Gemmatimonas sp.: one gene and its partners. The protein of the gene in region 2 interacts with the protein of the main gene of each other region in a pairwise test. Links are inferred from orthologs where the notes say so. Each region holds a gene or a part of one and is shown on either strand. Other genes may lie near its edges.

Region 1 (5,166 bases), on a different replicon or contig from region 2:
AGGCACACATCATCCACTCGGAGGTCGCCGCGACCGCCGCGCTGTGCGGCGTGCAGGTGCGCCCGTTGCGCGGATCGGCGCTGGTGTTTCGGGCCGCCGATCTGGCGGCAGGAATGCGTTCGCCGTCCAGTGATGGCATCGAGCCCTCGATGGTGTGTCTCGAGAACACGCACAATGGGGCTGGTGGCGTCGTGACGACGCGCGACGAATTGCACGCCCTCACCTCGGTCGCGCGCCGCTTCCACCTCGCGGTGCACCTCGACGGCGCACGCCTGTGGAACGCGGCCGCCGCCACCGGGACAGCACTCGCCGACTTCGCCGCCTGTGCCGACACCGTCATGGTGTCGTTCTCCAAAGGACTTGGCGCCCCGGTCGGGGCGTGCCTTGCCGGTCCGGCTGACCTCATCACGCGTGCCCATCGCGCCCGAAAACGCTTTGGTGGCGGCATGCGTCAGAGCGGCATCCTCGCGGCCGGCGCGCTGTACGGGCTCGAGCACCATCTCGACCGGTTGGCTGAGGACCATGAATCGGCGAAATATCTCGCGCATCTCGTCGACGGCGCCGGCGGGGCCAAGGTCGTTATGCCGGACACCAACATCGTCATGATCGACTTGCCCAGCCCCCGCGCCGATCAGGTTATCGCGCAGGCGGCCGCGCTCGGCGTGCGGATCTACAAGTGGCACGACACGAGGGTGCGCGCGGTGACCCACCTCGATGCGCCGATCGGGCTCATCGCCGAGCACGGACCGAAGATCGCGCAGGCGCTCTCGGAGGCCTTGGCGTAGCGGCGCTTCGTAGATAACAAAAAAGCGCACGGGAGGTCCGCTCTTTCGAGCGAATCCTCCCGTGCGCAGTGCTCCGGGCCTGACGAAGCGACGCCAGACTCCACGTGCCGCTGCTACCTTCGGGGTCCTGACGGATTTGGCGGGCTGTCGCCCTCCGGGACCCGGAGCAACTGGAAGTTAACCAGCCGCGGGGTGAAGTGGTACCCGCTCCTCCGCCGTGTAGATTGGACGCATGTCGCTCGCTCTCGCCCGCAAATACCGCCCCCGGAACTTCGCGACCGTGGCGGTACAGTCACATGTCGCCAACACGCTGAAGGGTGCCATCGCCAGTGGGCGAGTCGCGCACGGCTATTTGCTGTGCGGTCCCCGGGGGACCGGCAAGACCACGCTGGCCCGGGTGCTGGCCATGGCGCTCAACTGTGAGGAGCTCGCCGATGCCCGACGGATGAGCGGGACGGCCGCCGCCACTGAGTTCAGCGAAGCGATGGCCGCCGCCGGTGAACCGTGCGGCCGCTGCACCAGCTGTCAGCGTATCTGGAGTGGCAGCGCGTCGCTCGACGTCGTGGAAATCGACGCCGCGTCGAATGGTGGTGTGGCCGATGCCCGCGAACTGCGCGAACGTGCCATGTATGCGCCATCCGGTGATGACCGCTACAAGGTCTACATCATCGACGAAGCGCACATGCTGTCCCGCGATGCGTGGAACGCGCTGCTCAAGGTGCTCGAGGAACCGCCCCCGCGCGTGGTGTTTGTGTTCGCCACGACCGAAGCGCAGAAGGTGCTTCCGACGGTGATCTCGCGACTGCAGCGTTTCGATCTGAAGCGCATCGGCCCGGCCGAGATCCGTGAACGGCTGGCCGCGGTGCTCACCGAAGAGGGGGTGCGTTTCGAGCCCGATGCCTTGGGCATGATCGCCGGCGCGGCAGATGGTGGCCTGCGCGATGCGTTGTCGCTCACCGATCAGGTGCTGTCGCTCGGAGAGACGGCCGAGGTCACGGCGGAGCGCGTGCGCACGGCGTTGGGGCTCGTGCCCGAAGAGGAGTACCTGTTGCTGCTCGACATCATTGCCCAGCGTCGGGCCGTTGATGTGTTCGGCGCGGTGCAGCGACAGGCGGACGGCGGGGTTGATCTCATGCTGTTGCTGGCCGGCATCGGCCGCATGTTGCGGGCGCAACTCACGATCGCGCTCGGGGGCGTGCCGCCCGAGCTTTCGGAGCGCATGCGCGTGGCGCTCAACGAGCGAAAGGGACAAGTCTCCGCCGGCGACCTGTTGCGCATGCTGCACGCCCTGCTCGAGATCGAGCCGATGTATCGGCGCAGTGGCCAGCCGCAGCTGTTGCTCGAAACGTTGCTCGTCCGCTTCGCCTTGCTCGATCGCACGGTGGAACTCGAAGAGGTGATCAAGGGCTTCGGCGCCGGTGGTCACGACGATCCACCGCCGCGTCGTGTCGCGCATGAGCCGCGCGTCGCCTCGGCGCATGCGATCCCGCCCACGCCGCCGCCGGCCGTTGCGCCCGCGATCCCACAGGCGCCGCCGGCGTTTGTGGCATCGCCCTTGGTGGCGCCGCCGCGCTCGGCCACGCAGCAGGTGGCGGAAGCCGCCGCCGCGGTGCAAATGGCCGAGCAGCGCCCAACGCCGAAGGCCGCCGCCTCGGTACCACGGGTCGGCCCGCCGCCCTCGGTTGAGCAGCTCAAGGCGCGCTGGCAGAGTGTGAGTGACGCCATCAAAACGGCGGGACGCGGCATGCTGGCACAAGCCGTCGCGCGGTTGGTCCCCGCCTCCGTCTCGGCTCACGGCAGCGTAGCGCTCACCTACGATCCGGCCGACGATACCTTCGCCCGCGCCGCCGACGGCGCCCGCCCGGATATTCTCGCCGCGCTCCAAGCGTGCTTTGACGGTGTCACCGGGGTAACAGTGGTGTCCTCCGTGCATGCCGGCGCCCAGGCGCAGGCCCAGTCCCGCGCACCTCGCGATACGACGATACGATTGACCGCCCACGACGTGCAGCAGCAACGCACCGAGCAGCTCTCGTCGAAAGACCCGCTGCTCGAAGCCGCCGTGCGCGCCCTCGACCTCGAATTACTCGACTAACGCTTTTAAGGAACAGTCATGGATTTGTTCAAGATGATGGGCCAGTTCAAGGACATGCAGTCGCGCATGCAGACCATGCAGGACGAGATGTCGCAGCGCACCTTCTCGGCCCTGGCCGGCGGCGGCATGGTGGCGGCCGATGTGGACGGCAAGATGCAGCTCAAGCGCATCAAGCTCGATCCGACGGTCGTGAACGGCCATGACATCGAGATGCTCGAAGATCTCATTGTCGTCGCCGTCGCGGAGGCGCAGAAGAAGGCGGCCGAAGCCATGCAGATGGAGCTCAGTAAAGTCACCGGCGGCATCGATCTGCCGTTCAAGCTGCCGTTTTGATCGCCCCCCGTTGAGCGTCATCGACGATCTCACGAGTGAGCTGGCGCGGCTCCCCGGTATCGGCCGGAAGACCGCGCTCCGTCTCACCTATCACCTGCTGCGGCAGCCACACTCGCAGAGTCGTCGGCTCGCCGAGGCGCTCGTGCAGCTCACCGAGCGGGTGCGGGCCTGCGACCGGTGCCACAACCTCACCGAGTCGCCGCTGTGCGCACTCTGTGCCGATCCGCGGCGCGACCCGGCCATCGTCTGCGTGGTCGAGGAAGCGTCCGACATCGCCTCGATCGAGCGGGCGGGCGAGTTTCGCGGACTCTATCACGTGCTGGGTGGGCGCCTGTCGCCCCTGGATGGCGTCGGGCCTGACGATCTGGCCATCGGCGACCTCCTCGCCCGGATCGAACCCGAAGGGGTCAAGGAGGTCATTCTGGCTACGAATCCATCGCTCGAAGGCGAAGCGACCGCATTGTACGTCCAACGGCAGCTGCTGCCACGAGGTGTGCGTATTACCCGTATCGCCCGCGGTCTGCCCGTCGGCGGCGATCTCGAATATGCCGATGGCGTGACGATCGCTCAGGCCCTGTCCGCCCGTCGGGAGATGCTCTGATGCGGCGCCAGGACGCGAGGTGGAGCCTGGTCGGCATGCTCGCCACCGGGCTCGTGACCGGACTTGCCGTTGGCCTCATGGGCTGGAGCGCGCACCAGCATCGGCACCGTCGGTCCCTCTTTCACCCAGACGCCACGAGCCGTCTGGCGGCGCTCGGTTACCTTCGGGCGCATCCAAGCGTTGATAGTGCGCGGCTCCTTCGTGACTATCTGCAGTGGGAACCGCTTCCGTTGCTGCGTCGCAAGGCCCGAGGGGTTCTGCGGCGCACGGAACGGCTATTACGTTCGTAATGGACCCGCATGCCGGCCACGTGACGCTGGCCTGCGGAACCTGATCCCTTCGACCCACCGTTCATGTCTGTCGGCGCCGCCACCTGGTCGTTCACCGAGGACGACTTCGGGGCCATCACCATTACGCTGCAGCGGTTCCTCTACGACGCAAAGGCGCGTTGCGCCCTCCTCGTGGACCGGAGCGGACAGCTGGTCGCCACGGTCGGCGAGCCGCCAAACTTCGACGCGACCGCCTTCGCGACGCTTACGGCGGCCGATTTCAGTGCCAACGACCAGTTGGCGCGGCTGATCGGCGAAAGCGACTTCAACGTCCTGTTCCATCAGGGCGAGAAGGAGTCGATGTATCTCGCCGATATCGCACGACGCGTCATCCTCGTCGTGCTCTTCGACAATCGCACCACGCTCGGTCTCGTCCGGCTGCGTATGAAGTCGGCCGTCGACGAGCTCACGAAGACGTTCGAAGGCGTCTTCTCCCGCGGCGGGTCCGCATCCACGCCGCCGCCGGGATTCCTGGCCGGCGCCGAGGATGAGATCGATCGGCTTTTTCAGTAAGGGGCCGTAATCGATGTCGATGATCAACTATGCGTCCCGAGAGATCAACTGCAAGATCGTGTTTTACGGTCCGGGGCTCGGTGGGAAGACGACCAATCTCGAGTATGTCTATGGCAAGGTGTCGCCGAATACCCGCGGCAAGCTGATCTCGCTGGCCACGGAAACCGAACGCACCCTGTTTTTTGATTTCCTGCCGGTCGATCTGGGCACGATTCGCGGCTTCCGGACGCGATTTCATTTGTACACCGTGCCCGGTCAGGTCTATTACAATGCCAGCCGCAAGCTCATCTTGAAGGGCGTGGATGGTGTGGTGTTCGTGGCCGACTCACAGGTGGAGCGCGCCGAGGCCAACCTCGAGTCCATGCAGAACCTGTATGACAACATGGCGGCGTATGGCTACGATCTTACGCGCATGCCGTTCGTGATTCAGTACAACAAGCGTGATCTGCCGAATGCGGCGCCGCTCGCGGAGCTGCAGGCCATGCTCAATCCAGGCTGGGAAGTGACCGACCC
Region 2 (10,106 bases):
GCTCCGAGGCCGGTTCCCCGCCGAGTAATACCCACCGAGTACGTTGTAGCGCACTTCACCTTGACGAGGATCCATTGAGTTTCTTCAGCAATCTATCGGTCGCCGTGCTCGCCGCGGTCATCACTGCGAGCGCTACCGTGGCCGACGCCCAACGACCCGCGATCAAGCCCGCCCCCAAGTCGCCGGTTGATTCCTTCGCGCTGCCCTCAGCATTGCCCACCGACGCCGCCGTGCGCATCGGCACGCTACCCAACGGCATTCGCTACTACATCCGACGCAATGCGAAGCCGGAACAGCGCGCCGAACTGAGACTGGTCGTCAACGCCGGTTCCATTTTGGAAGACGAGGATCAGCGCGGGCTCGCGCACTTCATCGAGCACATGGCCTTCAATGGCACGAAGTCCTTCGCGAAGAACGATATCGTGAAGTATCTCGAGTCGATCGGCGTGCGATTCGGCGCTGACTTGAACGCCTTCACGAGCTTCGACGAAACGGTGTACATCCTGCCGGTGCCGACCGACAGTGCGGGCATTCTCGAGAAGAGCTTCCGTTTCTTGGGTGATGTGGCCACCGGTATCCTGTTCGACTCCACGGAAGTGGTGGCCGAACGCGGCGTCGTGTTGTCGGAGTGGCGCAATGGTCTCGGTGCCGGGGAACGGCTTCGCGACAAGCAGTTCCCCGTGATCTTCCGCGGCTCGCGCTACGCGGAGCGGCTCCCCATCGGCAAGCCCGAGATTCTCGAGAAGGCGAACCCGGCGCCGCTCAAGCGCTTCTGGCGCGACTGGTATCGCCCCGACCTCATGGCCGTGGTGGCGGTCGGAGATGCCGATCCGAAGCAGCTCGAGTCACTGATCCGTTCCACCTTTGGCGGCATCGCGCCCCGCAAGGGGGCTCGCCCCCGCCTGATCGCGGCCGTGCCCACGCACGACTCCACGCTCATCTCGATCGCGACCGACAAGGAGCTCAGTGGCTCGTCGGTTGGCGTGCTGTGGAAGAGCAAGGGCCGCACGACACGCACGGTGGGAGATCTCCGGCGGGATCTGCTGGAGCGCCTGTACGACCAGATGCTGAACCAGCGGTTCGGCGAACTGGCGCTCAAGCCCGAGACTCCCTTCGTCGGTGCCGGCGCCGGCGGCGGTAGCTTCGTGCGCAGCAGCGAGTACTACTCGCTCGACGCGCGGGCGAAAGAAGGACAGCTGCTGGAATCGTTGCAGGCGCTGCTGACGGAGGCGGAACGCGTGCGTCGTCACGGCTTCCTCGCCACGGAACTCGAGCGGGCCAAGACCAACACGCTTCGCGGCTATGAGCGCGCGTATCAGGAGCGCGACAAGACGCCGTCGGCCGCATTTGTCGATGAGTACGTGCAAAACTTCCTGCAGGGCGAAGCGATTCCCGGCATCTCGTTCGAATACGCCGCGATGCAGCGCTTGCTGCCCACGGTCACGCTGGCCGAAGTGAATGCCCTCGGCGCGAGTCGCGTCGGCGAGGCGAATCGTGTCGTGACCGTGAGCCTACCGGAAAAGGACGGACTCAAAGTGCCGACCGATGCCGACATCCGCGCGGTGTTCGGCAAGGTCAATGCGGTCACGATCACGCCGTGGGTGGAAACGGTCATGGCCGGAGCGCTGGTGGCGAAGGCGCCGGCGGCCGGACGGGTGGTGAGCGAGAAGAAGACGGAGTCGCTCAACCTCACCGAATGGACGCTGTCGAACGGGATCAAGGTGTTCGTCAAGCCCACCGACTTCACGGCCGATCAGATCGTGATGACCGGTTGGAGTCCGGGTGGCGCCAGCCTGGTGTCCGACAAGGACGTGTTCAAGACGTCGCTGACCACGACTGTCATCGAGCGTGGTGGCGCTGGTGAGTACTCGCTCGTGGATCTGAACAAGAAGCTGACCGGCAAGGTCGCGTCGGCGTCGGCCGTGATCTCCGACCTCAGCGAAGGGGTCAGCGGCCGCGCGTCGCCGAAGGACTTGGAAACGATGATGCAGCTCACGTGGCTGCGACTCACGTCGCCGCGCGCGGACACGTCGGCCTTCAAGGCGCTCCTGCAGCAGTTCGACCAGGTGCTCAAGAACAAGGATGCGAATCCGGCCGCCGTATTCAGCGACACCGTGCAGATGACGCTGGCCGGTGGTCATCCGCGGGTACGTCCGCTGTCGGCCGAGATGCTCAAGGAGCTCACGCTCGACGAAATGCTGGCGATATACCGTGATCGCTTCGCTGATCTGGGGGATTTCACGTTCCTGTTCGTTGGCAACGTGGATCTGGCCGTGTTGAAGCCGTTGGTGGAACAGTGGCTCGCCCCGCTGCCGGCGGCCGGTCGCAAGGAGACGTTCAAGGATGTCGGCCCCAAGCTGTTCACCGGCCAGATCGACAAGACGGTACGCAAAGGCATCGCGCCGCAGAGCCAGACGGCCATCTTGATGGCCGGCGCCGCCCCGTGGAGCCGCGAGGACTCGTACTTGCTGTCGTCGGTTGGTGAAGTGCTCGAAATGCGCCTGCTGGAACGTTTGCGCGAATCACTGGGCGGCACGTACTCGGTATCGGTAAGCGCGCAGTACTCACGCCATCCGCGACAAGAGTGGCAGTTGGTGATCGGCTACGGCTCGGCGCCGGACAAGGCGGAGTCGATGTTCGCCGCCGTGAGGCAGGAGCTCGATTCCCTGCGTCGCGTGCCGCCGAGTGCAGCGGAAGTGGAACGGGTGCGCGAGCAGCAGCGCCGTGAGCTCGAAGTGGCGCGCAAACAGAACGGGTACTGGCTCAGCACCATCCGCGCGCGACTCGAGAACGGGGATGATCTCGGCACCATCGGCAACGAAGATCCGATGATCGCCGGCCTCACCGCTGAGAAGCTGGCCGCGGCGGCCAAGAAGTACCTCACGGAAGCGAACCGTGCGCGGTTCGTGCTGCTACCCGAGAGCAAGTAGCGCCACGAATGCTCAGCGATCCTTGCGACTCACAGAATCCTTGTGGGTCGCAATGATGCGCTGAATGGCCCGTTTCAAGTCACGCCCCTCGGCCACGTACACCGAATCGAAGCGATCGAGGCGCTCGGCGTACACGCGGCGCGAGAGCAGCACCGCGTTGTTCAGTTTCACCTTCTGCGACCATCCGTCGGGATAGGTGCGAAGCAGTGGGCCGATGCTGTCCACGAGTCGGATCCGCGCGCGCGCATAGACGCGGTCACGCGCCGTGATGCGCGCCGTGCTCGCCGAGTCGGGCAGCGCGGCGAAGACCTGCTCGATCTCGTTCGACGTGCGTTCCCAGAACGCGCCCAGCAACAGATCGTCGTGCCACTCGTCTTCCGCGCGACGCAGCGACGCCGAATCGCCGCGCGCCCGGAAGAAGTGTTCGACGCCGCGGCCACCCACGAAGGTGGCGAAGGACTCGTTGAAGGACACCTGCCCCTTGGCGAAGAAAGTGTTGTGCAGCAGCTCATGAATGATCGTGTTGACGAGCGTCACCGAATCCGCTTTGACGGTGGTGCTCACGAGTGGATCATTGAACCAGCCAAGCGTGCTGAAGGCCGCTGAGGGCCCGACGCTCACGTCGAAGCCCTGATCTCGCAGTGATTCCGCGGTACGTAGCGCCCCCGGGAAATCGAAGAAGCCTTTGTACGGAAAGCGCCCCACCACGGGAAACCACCAGGTTTTCCGCTCCAGCCGGTCGCGATAGGCGGCGCTGACGACGAGCACCAGCGTATCGCGGTCAAGCCGCGAGAAGGCGGTGAAGCTCTTGCGGGCCTTGAGATCGAGTGAGTCGATCGCGAAGCGACGCGCCTCCTGCACGAGACTGAGCTTCGCGCGCAACACGGGATCGGTGGCGGAGTCCGCCACCAGGCGCGCGATGGGCTGACGCCGCGACAGGATCCGCGCCTCCTCGTAGGCGGCGCGGGAGATGTAGCACCCGGTCGGGGTAATGCCGAGGACGACGGCCAGCAACACGGCGGTCGCGCCGGAGATGCGGCGCAACGATCGCCACGAGATCCGCCCATGCGGCATCCTTCGCTGCGGCATCCGACCGCGGTTGTCAATCCCGTGTTGCTGGTCGCCCTGCCCGGCTATCATTCTCGGTCCATGTCGTTCGTTCATCTGCACTGCCACTCCGAGTATTCGCTCCTCGACGGCGCGAATCGTATCGATGATCTGATCAAACGCGCACAGCATTACGAAATGCCGGCGCTGGCGATCACCGATCACGGTAACATGCATGCTGCCTGGGATTTCCAGGAGAAAGCGCGCAAGGCGGGCGTGAAGCCCATCATGGGGATGGAAGCCTACGTGGCGCCGGGTGACCGCCGCACGCGCGGACGTCCCGGGCCGGGTCAGAAGCCGTACTATCACCTGGTGCTGCTGGCCCGCGATCTCGTGGGCTACAAGAATCTGGTCAAGTTGTCGTCGTTGGGGTACACCGAAGGCTTCTACACGAAGCCGCGAATCGACCGCGAATTGCTGGCCAAGTACTCCGAGGGACTGATCGTCTCGTCGGCGTGCCTGGCCGGTGAAGTGGCCGGTCACCTCATGGAAGACCGCATGGACGCGGCGCGTGAAGCCGCCGCGTGGTATGCCGAGCTGTTCAAGGACCGCTACTACCTCGAAGTCCAGGCGCACACCAGCGAGGGCCAGGCGAAGCTCAACGCCAAGATCCTGTCGCTGGGCGACGAGCTGGGGCTGCCCGTCATTGCCACGAACGACGCGCACTTCCTGAAGCACGAAGATCACGACGCGCACGACGTGCTGCTGTGCATCGGCCTCGGCAAGGATCGCAACGACCGCGATCGCATGAAGTACGACGACGGGTTGTACTTCAAACCGCCCAACGAGATCCGCCCGTTCTTCCCGGGCCGCGAAGATGTGCTCACGAACACGCTGGCGATCGCCGATTCGGTGGACGTGCAGTTTGCGAAGCAGTACTACGTGCCGTCGTTCCCGCTGCCGCCCGGCGTCGAGACCGAGAACGAGTACCTCGTGCGACTCTCCACCGATGGCGCGAAGGAACGCTACGGCGATCCGCTGCCGGTGCACGTGCAGGAGCGCCTGGACTACGAGCTCGGGGTCATCACCAAGACCGGCTATGCCGGCTACTTCCTGATCACCGCCGACTTCATCAAGGCGGCGCGCGACCGCGGCATTCCGGTGGGGCCCGGTCGTGGCTCGGCGGCCGGCTCGCTCGTGGCGTATGCGACGCGCATCACCGACGTCTGCCCGCTTGAGTTCGACCTGCTCTTCGAACGCTTTCTGAATCCCGAACGCGTCTCGATGCCCGACGTCGACGTCGACTTCTGTTTCGAGCGACGCGGCGAAGTCATCGAGTATGTGCGGCAGAAGTACGGTAAGGATTCGGTCGGACAGATCGTCACGTTCGGAACGATGAAGTCGCGGGCGGCGGTGAAGGACGTCGGGCGGACGCTCGGCTTCACCCCCGGCGAAACCGACGCGCTGGCGAAGCTGATTCCGAACGCGCCGAACTTTTCGCTGACGGTGAAGGAAGCGATCGAGCAAGTGCCGGAGGTGAAGGCGTTCTACCAGAACGAGCCTCGCTACAAGCAATTGCTGGATTTCGCGATTTCGCTGGAAGGCCTCTCGCGTCACACCGGCGTGCATGCGGCCGGTGTGGTGATCGCGCCGGGCCCGCTGGACGAGTTCGTCCCGGTCTGCACGCAGGCGTCAAAAGGCTCCGGCGCCGGCGACGACGAGCGGGTGATCGTGACGCAGTACGACATGAACGCGCTGGAAAAGGCGGGCATGCTCAAGATGGACTTCTTGGGGCTCACCACGCTGACGGTGATCAGCGACACGCTGGCCAGCATCAAGCAGCGCAGTGGCGTGTCGGTGGTGCTCGAAGAGCGCGGCTTCACCGACGAGAAAACGTATCAGTTGCTGCGCGCCGGCCGCACCGGCGGCGTGTTTCAGTTCGAATCGCCGCTCGCCACCGACGTGCTCAAGCGCATGCGTTGCGACCGATTCGACGACTTGGTCGCGTCGAACGCGCTGCTGCGCCCGGGTCCGCTCGACGCCGGCATGCACAACGTGTACATCCGGCGGAAGCGTGGCGAAGAGCCCACGGTGTACGCGCTGCCCGAGCTGGAGCCGATTCTCTCGAACACGTACGGCGTCATCACCTATCAGGAACAGGTGATGCGCTTGGCGCAGGTGTTGGCGGGCATCTCGCTGGCCGAAGCGGACGTGCTGCGAAAGGCCGTGGGCAAGAAAGATTCCGAGCTGATCAAGAAGGAGCTCGGGAAGTTCGTGACCAAGGCCGTCGCGAAGGGCTACGATCCGAAGATCATCGATGAGCTCTCGGGCCAGATCGAGACGTTCGGGCGTTATGGATTTAACAAGTGTCTGGTCGGTGACACGGAAATCTACGACGCGTCAACCGGACGTGTGGTGCGTATCGCTGATCTTTACGAAAAACGAGACGTGCTGGGAAGCGTCGCGACGTGCGATGTCAACACGCTTCGCCTCGATCACGGACGCGTGATCGATGTCATGGACAACGGCATTAAGGCGGTGTTCCGACTGCGCACGGAGTCGGGCCGTGAGATCGTCGCCACCGGCAATCATCCGCTGCTGCAGATCGACGGGTGGCGCAATCTCGAGTCGATTGTGGTGGGTGAGCACATCGCCGTGCCACGTGCATTGCCTTCGGGACCACGGACATCGTGGGAGCGTCATGAGGTGATTGCGCTGGGTCACCTCCTCGCTGAAGGGAATCTGGGGCATCCCAGTGGCGTGTACTACTACAATCAGGACGAAGCAGCGGTCACGGATTTTATCTCGGCCGCAGAGGGCTTTTCCAATGTCCGCTGCACGCGCACCACGCATAAAGGAACCGCATCCGTCTACACCGGTCGAATCGACCGGAAGTTACCAAACGGGATTTTCGAATGGGCCCGCGGCCTTGAGCTGCTGGGTAAGACGGCGACGCACAAGGAAGTACCGGCGAGCGCTTTCACCCTGTGCGACGAACAGCTAGGGCTGCTGCTGGGGCGCATGTGGGATGGAGACGGACACGTCAACCCACGCGACGCGACGGCGTACTACGCGACCTCGTCGAAGCGACTGGCTCAGCAGGTGCAGCATCTGCTCCTCCGCCTGGGGATCCTTGGTCGCGTTCGCTCCGTCATCTTCCCCTACCGTGGCGGTGAGCGCATCGGCTATCAGGTGTTCGTGACGGGCGTTGAGAATCTGCGCCCCTTCGCCGAACGCGTGGCTTGTCATCTCGTTGCGCCAGCAAAGCGTGCCGCGATAGCCGCCATGCCGTTGACGGCTGTACCCGCTTCCTCCAAGGATCTGGTACCCGTTAGCGCCGTACGCGCTCTGGCGCGAGCCGCCAAGGATCGGCGTGGCGACCGGTGGTCCGACGTGGAGCGTGGTGCAGATGTGTCATCACGCGACCTGTATCCGACCGGGACCAACCCCAACAATATCGGCTTCACGCGCGGCGTGGTGAATCGCCTCGCGGCGTACTTCGGCGACGCCGAGCTGGATCGACTCGGGTCGAACGACGTGCTGTGGGATCGGGTGATAGCAATCGAACCTGCGGGCGAGCAGCGCACGTACGACCTCGAAATTGCCGAGACGCACAATTTCGTGGCGAACGATGTCATCGTTCACAATAGCCACAGCGTCGCCTACTCCGTCGTCGCGTACCACACGGCCTTCCTGAAAGCGCATCACCCGGCCGAGTTCATGGCCGCGTTGTTGTCGTCGAACATCGGGAAGACCGAAGAAGTCATCAAGTACATCGCCGAAGCGCGCGAAATGCAGATCGAAGTGCTCGCGCCCGACGTCAACGAGTCGGGGTGGCGCTTCACGGTCGTGGGCGACAAGCGGGTGCGTTTCGGGCTGGGCGCCATCCGGAACGTGGGCCGCGGGGCGATCGACTCGCTGATCGCGGCACGGAATGAAGGGCCGTTCACGTCACTATACGATCTCTGCTCGCGGGTCGATCTGCGCGTGTGTAACAAGCGGGTGTTCGAAGCGCTGATTGCGGCGGGCGCGTGCGACGGGTTGGGCGGCCACCGGGCGCAGCTGCTGGCGGCGCTCGATCACGCCATCAACGAGGCGTCGCTTCGTCAGGAAGAGGCGGCCAAAGGTCAGGTGTCGCTGTTCGGCGACCTGCTCGGCGATGCGGACGACGCGCCGGGCTCGAATAGCGCGGGATCGCCTCCGCCGCTCCCATCAGTCCCGGTGTGGAGTGAAAGCGAGCGGCTCACCCGAGAGAAGGAGCTGCTGGGCTTCTACATTTCCGGCCATCCGCTGGAGCCCTACCGAACAGAGTGCGAACTCTTCGCCAGCAGCACCGTGGCACAGCTCGGCAACTGGACGGGAGATGCGGTCACGATTGGTGTAGTCATCACGGCAATCAAGAAGCAGATTTCCAAACGGTCGGGCGCTGAGTTCGCCCGGTTGACAGTTGAGGATTTTTCCGGATCTTCCGAAGTGCTGGTCTTCCCGGAGGCGTGGGCGGTCATCGCCGAACGTGTCCGGCCCGATGTACCGCTCCTGCTCAAGGGCGGTTATTCGCGGAAGGATCAGGGCGTCGAGAATGCCACGTTCATCGTCGACACGGTCACACGCTTCGCGGAAGTGCGGGCCAACGGTGAGCTGGCGGTTGCAATCGACCTGAGTCGGGAGCTGGATCTGGCTCCCGGCGTGATGGACGACGTGCGGGCGAGTGTCGAGGCACACGAAGGCTCGGCTCCGCTCGAACTGCGGTGGGACGATGGAACCGGGCGCACCATTCGCTTTCGGTCGAAATCCCTTACCGTGGCCGCGTCGCCCGCCATCTTATCCGATCTTCGCGCGCTGCTCGGCGCTGATCGTGTGCGCCTCGTGCGCGCCGGCAGCTAACGAGCGCGGCGTCCCTTTTCCAGGATTGTCATGGCTGCTGCCCCGGTTCTCGAGTTCGAGCGTCCTCTGGCGGAGCTCGAAAAGCAGATCGAGGAGCTGAAGCGACTCGCGTCCGAGAGTTCGCTCAACGTCACGCAAGAGTTGGAGCCGCTGCAGAAGAAGCTCAGCGAGCTGCGTGTCGAGATTTATCAGAAGCTGACGCCGTTGCAGCGCGTGCAGGTGGCTCGCATTTCGCGCCGTCCCTTCACGTCGGACTACATCCGGCTCGCCTTCACCGATTTCCTCGAGTTGCACGGCGATCGGCTGTTCCGCGAAGACGCGGCGATCCTCGCGGGCTGGGCCCGTCTCGAGGGTGAGACCGTGATGCTGATCGGACACGAGCGCGGCCGCGATACCAAGGAGAATCTGCGCCGCAACTTCGGCATGCCCCATCCCGAGGGGTACCGGAAGGCGCTGCGGCTCATGAAGCTGGCCGAGAAGTTCCAGGTGCCGGTGCTCACCTTCATCGACACGCCGGGGGCGTGGCCGGGGTTGGGTGCCGAGGAGCGCGGACAGAGCGAAGCGATCGCCCGCAACCTGCTCGAGATGAGCAATCTGCAGGTGCCGATCATCGCCACCGTGATCGGCGAAGGCGGCTCCGGCGGTGCGCTGGCGCTCGGCGTCGCCGATCGTGTGCTGATGCTCGAGAATTCCGTGTACTCCACGATCTCCGTGGAAGGTTGCGCGGCCATTCTCTGGAAAGACGGCAAAAGCCCGGAGATGCGCGAGAAGGCGGCTACCGCCCTTCGCGTGACGGCCCCCGATCTGATCGAGCTACGGGTGATCGACGAGATCGTACCCGAGCCGGTCGGCGGCGCTCACTCGGACCACGCCACGACCGCCAACAACCTTCGAGACAGCCTGGTGCGGAACCTCGAAGAGCTGCGCCGCCTGAAGCCGGACAAGCTCGTGCGTCGCCGACGTGAGAAGTTCCTGCGCATGGGACAGTTCACCGAGTAGCTTTCACGCCGTGGCGCATCTGATCGAAGTCGCGTTCCGCGGCAACCGGAAGGAATTCTTCAGCTGGACAGGCGAGACGGCACCCCCACTCAAGGCGGGGGTGATCGTCGAGGCTGACCGTGGTGAGGATTTTGGTCGTGTGCACTCCACCGGTGAGCTGGCCGAGGTCCGTTGCAACGGCTGCGCACACGGTTGCGGCACCAATCCGCCGCCGCGGGCGGCGCTTCGGCTCGCCACGAAAGCTGA
Region 3 (5,183 bases), on a different replicon or contig from region 2:
TGGCAGAAGAACGCATGGGTCGGGTGCAGATGGACATGTTCGTACAGCCGCCACCAGCACCTGTGGTAGCGCCACTAACGGCGCACCAACAGCGCTTGTCGGCGCCACTGAACCCCCGATACACGTTCGATCAGTTCGTCATCGGCAAGTCGAACGACGTCGCCGCCGCCGCCGCACAAGCCGCCGCGCAAGCGCCGGGCAAGGTCTACAACCCGCTCTTCATCTATGGAGAGACGGGGCTCGGCAAAACGCACCTCATGCAGGGTATCGCCCACGAGCTGCTCAAACGCACCCCCACGCTGCGACTCGCCTTCGTCGGGACCGAGCAGTTCACGAATGAGTTCGTCAACGCGATCCAGACCGGACAGATGGGCGATTTCCGTCGCCGCTTCCGGGAAATTGATCTGCTGCTGGTCGACGACGTCCAGTTTCTGAAAGGGAAGGAATCCACGCAGGAGGAATTCTTCCACACCTTCAACGCCATCTATGAGGCCGGTCGTCAGATCGTCCTCACCTCCGACCGGCCCCCCAAGGAGATCCCGGGACTCGAGTCCCGCCTCGTCTCCCGCTTCGAGTGGGGCATGGTGGCCAATGTCGATTCCCCCGATCTCGAGCACCGGATCGCGATTCTGCGAAAGAAGGCGAGCCTCGATCACCTCGAGCTCACCATCCCCGACGAGGTCATTGAGTTCATCGCCCAGCATGTGAAGTCGTCGGTGCGTGAGCTGGAAGGGTCGATCATCAAGCTCCTGGCCTATGCCTCGCTCAAGCACCGCGAGATCTCCATCGAGCTCGCCCGCGAAGCACTCCGCGACAAACTCAAAAGCGCCACGACATCGGATTTTCCCGATATCCCGCCCACGACGATCACGGTGGCCACCATTCAGCAGGTGGTCTCGCGCGAGTGGGGCGTTACCCCCGACGGGCTTCGCTCGAAAACCCGTACCAAGCAGCTCACGACCCCGCGCCAGGTCGCGATGTACCTCTGTCGGGAGCTGCTGGCGCTCCAGCTGGTCGAAATCGGCAACGCCTTCGGCGGACGCGATCACTCCACCGTGATCCATTCGCTCGATCGGGTGGCCGAGGATATGGGGGGAGAGCCCGGTTTTGCCGACCGGGTGTTGAAAGTCCGGGGCATGTTGGAAACTCTCCGATCCACTGGACAACTCGGGACCTGAGTCCCCAGTCGTCCACATCGCCGCGCATCTTTCCCCCCAGTCGTGGGCCCCGATGTGCAGCAATGCGGAGAAAAAGCACTACTCGACATGGAATGCACATGATGCGGCATGGCGGAAGTGCTTTGGCACATGTAGCTTGCGGCGTTTGTAGACAAGCCCACACGCCCTGCTGCTACTACCAGTTTTATCTCTAAGACTCTTTTTAACAGCAGTCCTTCCACACAACGGGCATGCGCTTCACGATCTCGCGCGAGAAACTCCAAGAAGGACTCGCGGCGGTAACCGCCGCCGTACCGGCCAAGACCACTTTGCCGGTCCTGTCGAACCTGCTCGTCGAAACCACCGAGCGCGGGATTCGTTTCTCCGCGACCGACCTCGACATCGCCGTCAGCACGGAAGTCAGTGCCGATGTCGAAACGCCGGGGGCGATCACGATTCCCGCCAAGAAGCTGAGTGAGATCGCGCGCGAGCTGCCGCCGTCTCCCGTGAAAGTTTCGGCCAGCGGCGAACAGCGTGTCACCATCGAATGCGGACGATCCAAGTTCAAGCTGCTTGGCCTGCCGCGCGATGAGTTTCCGACGTTCCCCACCGTGCGCTTCAATGATTCGTGGCGCGTGAAGTCGGGTGAACTGCAGAAGCTCATTTCGCATGTCGCGTTCGCGGTGAGCACCGAAGAGTCACGACCCATTCTCAATGGCGTGCTCTGGGAGTTGCGCGAAGATCGCATGCGCATGGTGGCCACCAATGGTCACCGTTTGTCGAAGATGGAACTGCCGGTGGAATCGAGCAGTGCGCCGCCGGGTGATTTGATCGTGCCGCCCAAGGCGCTCGAGCAGATCAAGCGTCTCTTCCCAGCTGAGGAAGAACTCGAAATTGCACGTGGTGAAAACCATCTCGGTTTCCGTTCGCCGTTCACACAGGTGTTCACGCGCCTGGTCGAAGGCCCGTATCCGAATTACGAACAGGTCATTCCGAAGGACAACGATCGCTTCTGTCTGTGCGACAAGGCGGCGCTCACCAGTGCGCTCAAGCGCATGAGCGTGATCGCGTCCGACCAGACGCACCGCATCAAGATGTCGTTCAACACCGGTATGCTGAAGTTCAGCGTGACCACGCCGGACCTGGGCGAAGCCTCTGATGAACTGCCGGTGAACTACAACGGCGACCAGCTCGATATCGGCTTCAACGCCACGTATCTGCTGGAGATCCTGCGCTACATGCCCACCGAGCAGGTGCGGCTCACGTTCAAGGCGCCGGAGCGTGCGGCCACGATCGAGCCCGAAGGCTGGGATGATCCGGCCAAGTATCTCTGCCTGGTGATGCCGCTGCGCTTGATGGACTGATCAGCGCCACGCGGTCACCGTTCAGCGTTGTCGTTCCGCCCGGATCTCCACGCGTTGCAGCACTTGCTGTGATCGTGGTGCTCCGGGCGGAATGCGTTCCACGACCTGCATGGTGAGCGTGCTCGTGCCCTGCAGCGTTTCCAAAATGCCGGTAGCCGCGGCGATCTCCACGCGCTGTGAACCGGTGCCGGTGCCAACGAGTTCGAAGGCGCGAAAGGCGGTTCCGCCTTTGCCTTCCAGTGTCGTACTGATCTCACGATTCAGCACCAATGTCTCGCGCGACAGTTTGGCCAGCGTGGAGCGCGTGGTCGTGTAGACCGTGAGTGGCACGCCGTTGCGACACACCAACGTGACGGTGCTGTCGCGCCACTGATCGCCTTCCGCCACGCCGTCGGGAATGCGCACCAGTAGTTCACGCGCCAGCTGCATCGCACTCACTTCGGGGCGGTCGCATTCGTTGGCCAATGGCGGACGCGTCACGATGCGCAGATTGGTGCTGTCGATGAGGGCATCGATTTGCAGCAGCGATGGTCGCACCGGGGCCGCGGCCGCGGCGGCCAGTTGCTTGGCGCTCTCGGCGATGCTGCTGCGCACGGTGAACGAATCCACTTGGCCCGATCCGCGCAGCGCACCGTTCGCGGTGCGATCGAAGGACATGGACACCAACGCCCGGGTGTCGATGCGCTGTTCGTCCGACACGCCAGCCGGCATCGCGGCGCCGCTGACCTTCAAGCGGGTAACGGCCGAGACCGTCCAGTTCGTGCGCGGTTGCGTGCGCGGTAGGAGCACGCGGTTGCTGGCGACGGGCGCCACCGCTGTGGGCGCAGCCACCACCGGGCTCGGTGCGGGCGACGGCGTGGGCGATGCCGGTGCGCAGGCCAGCAGCATCAAAGGGCCAGCCACGCACCATGTCGCGGTACGAGCGGCCAAAGCGGCAAGGGAAGTCATCTGTTCGATACCACGTGCCACTCCACTGGAAACTCCGTGAGGGGTCCCGAGATCTCATGGAAAGTCGCCGGCCTATAAGCCGGGTTCTGTCAGTGCTGACATACGCGAGCGTACACCAACACCGGACGGTCATTCCTCTCGGCGTGCAGTCACCCACACGCTCCAGCAGCCTACCCGCGACTCGACGTCTTGCGACGTCCTTGCGAGACGGGTCATCTCTCGCCGCTTATTTGGCCTTGCTCCGACTGGGGTTTACCGAGCCACCTTCGTTACCGAAGGCGCGGTGGGCTCTTACCCCACCCTTTCACCCTTACCGCCACATCGGTTACCCGATACGACGGCGGTTTGCTTTCTGTTGCACTGTCCGTCGCACGAAGCTCACGCCGCATGCGCCCAGGCGTTACCTGGCAGTCTACCCTGTGGAGCCCGGACTTTCCTCGGTGCTTGAGCTTGCGCCCAAACATCGCGACCATCCGGCCGGCGACCAATCCATGAGATAGAGAAATATAGCTGGACCACCGATACGCCCGAAGCGTAATGCGGTTCCATTGCCAAGGAATACATCCTATCGCCACACAGTGACGGCACGATGACGACACCACGGTAGCCTATCGTCGTGATCGGCCCGCTGCGCTCGCAGCCCCCGGCCCCCCACACGGACCCTCCGGTAAGTGAGGCGCGTATGGCATCCCCGTTGAGATCGTCGCTGGCAGCGTCGTCGACATCGCAGGCTCGTACCACGGTCTACCCGATGGCGCCGGTGAAGTCTACGACTGCGCCAGGTGCGGACGACGCGCCCTCGCGATCTATCGTGACGTTTCTCACACCAGCCGAGCGGCAGCGCGTTGATGCGTTGGGGCAGGGGAGTTACACGACCGTGCATCGCGAAAGCTTCGACGACATGCTGCGCGATCTACGTACGCAGCCGGTGTCGGCCATTATCGTGTCCGTGTCGCGCTATCAGCAGCATCACGGCGCGCAGGTGGCGCGCATGGTTCGGGAGTTTCCGCGCGTGCCGGCGGTGGCCTTGCTCACCGGCAATGAAGCGCGCACCACCCAATCGTTGCTCGCGTTGGGGCAACAGGGAGTGCAGACGCTGGTGGACGCGCGTGATCCGGCCGGATGGCGTGATCTGCGACAGTTCGTGAATCGCGAAGTGTCGACCACCATCGAGGCGGTGGCCATCCGTCGTATTCGCGCCGATCTCACCGGCGCCAACGACGATTGTCTGCGCTTCTTCGATGAGCTCTTTCTTGCGCCGCGTTCACTCACCACGGTACGTCAGTTGGCGCGGCGGTTAGGTGTGGTGCCCACCACCTTCATGAGCCGGTTCTTTCGCGCCGGCATTCCAGCGCCCAAGAAATATCTCGCGACGGCGCGGTTGGTGCGCGCGGCGCGACTGCTGGAGAATCCGGGCTACAGCCTCACGCAGGTCGCGTTCCTGCTCGAATACTCGTCACCGCAGAGTTTCTCGCGGCATGTGATGCATTCCTTGCAATGTGGGGCGGCCGAGTTTCGCAGGACACACACGGGCGAGGCGATGCTCGAGCACATGCGCCAGCGACTTATTCTACCCTATCAGCAACAACTCATCGGGTTCGTGCCGGTCGAGGTCACGCCGCAATGGATTTCGCGCCCCGCGCTGGTGCCGGCGGGGGAGTCGGCACTCCCGTCCGCGCACCCGCGCGTGACTGCGTCGGCGTGGCCGCCGCCA

What was found. Proteins that work in one complex are often made in the same cells at the same time.
Region 1: the proteins of dnaE (region 2) and dnaX interact in binary tests that used the Escherichia coli proteins (3 or more experiments, as listed by UniProt). The link is inferred for Gemmatimonas sp. from one-to-one orthologs.
Region 3: the proteins of dnaE (region 2) and dnaN interact in binary tests that used the Escherichia coli proteins (3 or more experiments, as listed by UniProt). The link is inferred for Gemmatimonas sp. from one-to-one orthologs.

What each region holds. Positions count from the first base shown.
Region 1 is NZ_JANPLK010000001.1:34,388-39,553, forward strand. The notes cover bases 550-3,447. They hold dnaX (DNA polymerase III subunit gamma/tau), read left to right. Parts: upstream 550-1,017; coding sequence 1,018-2,877; downstream 2,878-3,447. Other genes in these bases: RMP10_RS00160 (threonine aldolase family protein), read left to right, coding at 550-785; RMP10_RS00175 (YbaB/EbfC family nucleoid-associated protein), read left to right, coding at 2,896-3,210; recR (recombination mediator RecR), read left to right, coding at 3,221-3,447. In the rest of the region: more of RMP10_RS00160, read left to right, coding at 1-549; more of recR, read left to right, coding at 3,448-3,811; RMP10_RS00185 (roadblock/LC7 domain-containing protein), read left to right, coding at 4,165-4,653; RMP10_RS00190 (ADP-ribosylation factor-like protein), read left to right, coding at 4,667-5,166. UniProt on the Escherichia coli protein: Part of the beta sliding clamp loading complex, which hydrolyzes ATP to load the beta clamp onto primed DNA to form the DNA replication pre-initiation complex.
Region 2 is NZ_JANPLK010000027.1:109,597-119,702, forward strand. The notes cover bases 3,641-9,061. They hold dnaE (DNA polymerase III subunit alpha), read left to right. Parts: upstream 3,641-3,995; coding sequence 3,996-8,861; downstream 8,862-9,061. Other genes in these bases: RMP10_RS07975 (aminopeptidase), read right to left, coding at 3,641-3,974; RMP10_RS07985 (acetyl-CoA carboxylase carboxyltransferase subunit alpha), read left to right, coding at 8,892-9,061. In the rest of the region: RMP10_RS07965 (ATP-dependent helicase), read left to right, coding at 1-28; RMP10_RS07970 (insulinase family protein), read left to right, coding at 75-2,930; more of RMP10_RS07975, read right to left, coding at 2,943-3,640; more of RMP10_RS07985, read left to right, coding at 9,062-9,860; regulatory iron-sulfur-containing complex subunit RicT, read left to right, coding at 9,871-10,106. UniProt on the Escherichia coli protein: DNA polymerase III is a complex, multichain enzyme responsible for most of the replicative synthesis in bacteria. This DNA polymerase also exhibits 3' to 5' exonuclease activity. The alpha chain is the DNA polymerase catalytic subunit.
Region 3 is NZ_JANPLK010000002.1:200,404-205,586, forward strand. Bases 550-3,464 are described here. They hold dnaN (DNA polymerase III subunit beta), read left to right. Parts: upstream 550-1,408; coding sequence 1,409-2,521; downstream 2,522-3,464. Other genes in these bases: dnaA (chromosomal replication initiator protein DnaA), read left to right, coding at 550-1,178; RMP10_RS01590 (hypothetical protein), read right to left, coding at 2,543-3,424. Outside these bases: more of dnaA, read left to right, coding at 1-549; RMP10_RS01600 (helix-turn-helix domain-containing protein), read left to right, coding at 4,281-5,183. UniProt on the Escherichia coli protein: Confers DNA tethering and processivity to DNA polymerases and other proteins. Acts as a clamp, forming a ring around DNA (a reaction catalyzed by the clamp-loading complex) which diffuses in an ATP-independent manner freely and bidirectionally along dsDNA.